One region of the Tenggerimyces flavus genome, then DNA from elsewhere that is predicted to be linked to it. Evidence: riboswitches for the same ligand, from Rfam matches in the RefSeq annotation. Region 1 holds a riboswitch; the other holds the start of a gene.

Region 1 (2,378 bases):
CGTACGCTCCGCCGTCTGCGCGAACGCCGCCCCCTCGGGGTCGATCGTCGCGAGGTAGGCGGCCTTGGTCTCGCTCGTCACCGCGGCGGCCTGGCGGGTCAGCAGCTCCTCGGCCTGCTCGACGCGGGTGGGGCGCGGCGCGCCAGCGCGGGAGCTGGTGGTGGGCTCCGGCGTGGGCGTGGTCGGGGTGACGCGGACGGGCGGTCGGTCTTCGGCGACGTAACCGCGTGCGTTCGCCGCGGACGGAACCGGCCCACCGCGCGCGGTGAAGAACCCGGCCACGACGGCGGCCACGACGAGCATGGCGACCGCGAGCAGGAACCGCACCAGGACGGTCGGGCTCGACGGACGCACGGAAGGCATCGTACGGAACGTGCGCCGACATGCCGAACGGCCCCGGTACCCGCGAGTAGCGGGCCGGGGCCGTTCGTTGAGGCTGGTGCTCGGGCTCAGCCCGGGCGGCCGTAGCCGTTGACCGGCATGTAGGACATCTTGATGTATGTCACGCTCTTGCCCGGGCGCGGTGCGTGCAGCACCATCCCGTTGCCGGCGTAGAGGCCCACGTGGCTGCGGCGACCGTAGAAGAACACCAGGTCGCCGACCTGCAGCTCGGACTTGGAGATCTTCGTCGACACCGCGTACTGGCTGCGGGAGGAGTGCGGCAGGTTGACGCCCGCGGCCTCCCAGGCCTTCAACGTGAGGCCGGAGCAGTCGACGCCGCTCATGCTCTCGCCACCGAAGACGTACGGAACGCCGATGTACCGCTTGGCCTCGGCGAACGCGATCGCGTTGCGACCGGAGCCCGGGGGCGGCGCCGGCGGGTCCTCGTCGGGTGCGGGGTCGCCCGGGTTGTCGCGGTCCTTGTCGCGGCTGGGGCGGCGCTCGCGCTCCTCGCGCTCTTCACGCTGCTTCTCGAGGCGCTCGCGCTCGTCGGCGGTCAGCTGCTTGAGCACGGCCTTCGATGCGGCCAGCCGGTCGTCGGCTTCCTTCATCTTGGCCGCGGCGCCCTCTTCCGCCTCCTTGAAGCGGCTGAGCTCCGCCCGCACGAGCGACTGGCGCTCGACGAGCCGCTTCTGCTCCACCTTCAGCTGGGTGAGCGTGTCACCCTGCTGGCCGGCGAAGGCCTGAGCGGTGGTCATGTGGGCGAGGAAGTCGTCGGGGTTCTTGGCGAGCAACAGCTGGACGGTCGTGTCCATGCCGCCAGTGCGGTAGTCGGCCGCGGCGAGCTGCCCGATGTGCCGGCGCAGCGCGGCGACCTTCTGCTGCTGACGCTTGGTGTCCGCCTTGAGCTTGTCCAACCGGCGACCGCTGGATTCCTTCTTGTCGGTCAGCTCGTTGGAGAGTTCCGCGGACTCCTCGGCCTTGTGCTCGAGCTCCTCGACCTGCTTGCGCACGTCTTCGAGCTTCTTCTGCGGGTCGGCGTACCCCACAGAGCCTGGGATGAGAACGGTGGCCGCGAGAAGTGCGGAACCAAAGGCAAGCAACGCACCTTTGGTGCGATGAGTCCGGCCAATTGGCACGGGAGGTGGTTCCTTCCTTCCTCAGACGCCTACCGGGTGAGCTGACGGGTTCGGGCCGGGAAGTTTGCCCTACGTCACCGTCGCGGTCTGACTTCTCCGCGCCGGCTCCGATTCACCCCAAGTGCGTGGTTCCCCGGTTCTCTAGCCGGATGGCTTCCGGCCTTCGACTCAGCGAGGTACCTGCGTCGGCCCTACGGCCGACCGTGGAACAAGTACCTGGCGGGGGACTCTAGTGACCATTTCGTGATCCTTCAAATCCCCGTTGGCGTGTTGTGTCGTTCTGGGGAAGAAAACCGTCCATCACGTTCCGTGTCAAGTTGGCTACGCAGTGTCAGATAACGTGTCGCGCCGTCCCGCGATGCGGGTTCTGCTTCCTCCTGGCGGGACGCCTCTTGGACTGGCGTTGCGCAGGTCAGAGCCTGGTCGATCACGCTCCGCAACTGTCTTTGGGGCTCGTTAGGCGCCGCGCCTGAGGGCGGGCTTTTGGCTCACCTGGGCGGGCACGCGAGGCCGAATCTCGATGCTGGCATGGCGCAACGGCGGCACCAGGCCGGAATCGGCCAACACCTGCAAAGCCGCCCTGTCGGCATCGTCGAGGTCGAGCTCACTCGGCGGGGCGCCCAGCAGGACGGCGACCACACAGTCGCCGCACGCGAGGCCCCGGACCTCGCAGCTGTCACAGTCGATCCGCATCTTCCACTCCATCCGGTCTGCGCCCTGCCAAGGGGGAAGTAGGCGGCTGGGCGATCCGCTCCGCACGTTAGACGGGCCCACCGACAACCCCTTGACAACGCCCGCGGCGACCTGCTTCGGCCCGTGGCTGGGGTGCGGGGATGGTGGCCAAGTCGGGGAGGGTGG
Region 2 (2,378 bases), 650 kb from region 1:
TATGCCCAGGCCGTGTCTGGTCGGGCTGTCGTTGCCGTCCGCCGCGACGAGCGGAAGACCTCTTCGAGCCTGTCCTGGGAGAGCACGACGTCCCGGCTGGGGCTGATCGTGTCGTCGGGCTGCTCGACGTTGGGTGGGTCGATCCAGCGGTAGTTGTCACTGGTGAGGCTCTCGGCCCAGAGGATTCCGGTGCCGTCGATCTGCCAGGGATTGGCCTGGCGTACGGCGTTCTCGATGCCCGCGGCGGGGTATCAGCTCGTGCAGCAAGCGGAAATGGCCCGGGTCGTTCTTGGCCTGCTCGACGAGCCCGTCGACCATCGTGCGGAGCGCTTGGGGTCCGTCGGCGCGGTCCTGGTCGAGCTCGAGGGGCATGAGCATGCGCGCCGTGATGGCGTGCTCGATGACCGCACGGACGAGGGCTTCCTTGGTGGGGAAGTAGTAGTGCAGCGTCGCCACCGTGATGCCGGCCCTTGCGGCGACATCGCGGGTACGGAGATTGGCCAACCCGTGCTGGCGGATCACCTCGTACCCGGCCACGATCAGCCGCTCCCGCCGTTCCTCCGAGCGCGGCCACGGAGAGTTGTTGGACAGATCTCGGCCTCTATCCCGACATCTGTCCAACAACTCCCGGGGCGCCGGCGAGCAAGCAGCCTGGACACGACGAAACCCCGCCCGGAGGGGTCGGGCGGGGCTTCGTTGTTACTTCAAGAGGGCCGGATCAGCCGAGGAGGAGCTTCTCACCTGGGAAGATGAGGTCGGGGTTGCCACCCACGAGGCTCTTGTTGAGCTTCGCGAGCTGCTGCCAACCGCCCGTGACCTTGTTCGCACGCGCGATCTTGGACAGCGTGTCGCCGCCCTTGACCACGTAGCTCGCACCTGCGGCGGCCTTGCGGTTCGCCGGGGACGTACGCACCGTGCGGGTCGACTTCTCCTCGGAGCTGCTCGACTTGCGCTCCGTCGAACGCGAGGTCCGCTTGCTGGACTTCTCGCGGTCGTCGTTCTTCTTCTCGCTGGAGTCGCTGCTCTTCTTCTTGGGCGTCTCGGGCGCACCCGGGTCACCGCCCTTGTCGCTGCGGCCGAGGCCCAACTTGCGCGAGCAGGCGGGCCATGCGCCCCAGCCCTGCCCAGCGAGGGTCTTCTCGGCGATCGCGATCTGCTGCATCTTCGTCGCCTTGTCGGCGCGCGAGGCGTACTTCGTTCCGCCGAACGCACGCCAGGTTCCCTTGGTGAACTGCAGGCCACCGTAGAACCCGTTGCCGGTGTTGATGTGCCAGTCGCCACCACTCTCGCACTGCGCGAGCCGCTCCCAGGTCTTGAGGCTCGCTGCTTCTGCCGGCAGTGCCATCCCCATCACGGGCACGGCGACTGCGACGCCGCTGACGGCGGCGACGGTGGTGATGCGCTTGGCGGTCTGTTTCGAACGGCTTGCGCCGCGGTGCTTCCCCTTATAGGGCATGCTGATCCGATCCTCTCGGCGCCTGCGGAGTCAGCTGTCGGATTCGGGCGAGAGGTGTGCCCGGCCACCCGTAGGTGGCTTCACCCCAAGGACTCCCACTAATGGGGGCCCGGTGGTGGGTCCTCCGTCTCCGCCCTGCATGTACTCGTAGGTTGTGGTCCGCCGGGCGGAGTTCGGCGAGACGGGCCACAATCGCGCCACCTCCGAGGCGCGACCGGACAGACTCTACGTCGTGACCTTTTCGTTAACAACCGGGGGGATCGGGCATGTGGATAGCGGGGTCACGTCCGTCCGTCTCGTTCCTGAGCATCACTGAGCGCGTCGAATAGTCCGATTTGACCGGGGTCGTCCTGGGTGTTCGACGGCTTTCCCCAGGTCGCCTCGAGCACTGTGAAACCCTGCGCGCGGGCGGCCGAACACACCTCAAAATCGTCGTCGACGAGCAGTGCGACTCGGCGTGTCGCGGCGATTCTCTTGAGAATTTCGACCTTTGTTATGCGCGCTGGGCGACGGTCGTTCGGCCGTCGCAGCAACAGTTCTCCGGCCGGGATTCCGTGGGTGGAAAACCACTTCTCGGTGTCGCGGCGACAGTGTTCCGGCCGCCCGGACAAATAGGTCACGTCGTACCGTTCCGCCAGCTCTCGCGCGACCGCGAGCCCCTCGGGAAGGAGCGGATCGTCGACAGCTGCGGCAAAGAACGCGTCCCAGTTCTTCGGGCGTTTCGCTACGTGATGTAGTCGGTGGGTGACGTCGGCGAGGACGCCGTCGATGTCGACCACCGCGACGGCTCGGGGCTCAGGCATGAGAGAAGAATCCCAGGAGCGGTCCTCAACCGGCCAGCCGCTCCCGGTCAGCTCGAGCGTTCAGACGTACTTGGTGATCCAGGCGCGGACCTCGGCGAGCAGGTGCCGCTGGTGCGCGG

Evidence for each region. A riboswitch is a leader RNA that binds a small molecule or an ion and turns the genes downstream of it on or off. The one in region 1 is predicted to bind cyclic di-AMP.
Region 2: another riboswitch for cyclic di-AMP. It lies ahead of JOD67_RS41310 (LysM peptidoglycan-binding domain-containing protein); the one in region 1 lies ahead of JOD67_RS26540 (C40 family peptidase).

What each region holds. Positions count from the first base shown of each region.
Region 1 is NZ_JAFBCM010000001.1:5,670,192-5,672,569, forward strand. It holds gene JOD67_RS26535 (gluzincin family metallopeptidase) at 1-354, opposite strand, end outside; gene JOD67_RS26540 (C40 family peptidase) at 450-1,430, opposite strand; cyclic di-AMP (ydaO/yuaA leader) riboswitch at 1,532-1,692, opposite strand; gene JOD67_RS26545 (hypothetical protein) at 1,977-2,213, opposite strand.
Region 2 is NZ_JAFBCM010000001.1:5,021,537-5,023,914, forward strand. It holds gene JOD67_RS23460 (hypothetical protein) at 13-153, shown strand; gene JOD67_RS23465 (TetR/AcrR family transcriptional regulator) at 157-537, opposite strand; gene JOD67_RS41310 (LysM peptidoglycan-binding domain-containing protein) at 719-1,456, opposite strand; cyclic di-AMP (ydaO/yuaA leader) riboswitch at 1,464-1,638, opposite strand; gene JOD67_RS23475 (phosphatase domain-containing protein) at 1,738-2,235, opposite strand; gene JOD67_RS23480 (S9 family peptidase) at 2,320-2,378, opposite strand, start outside.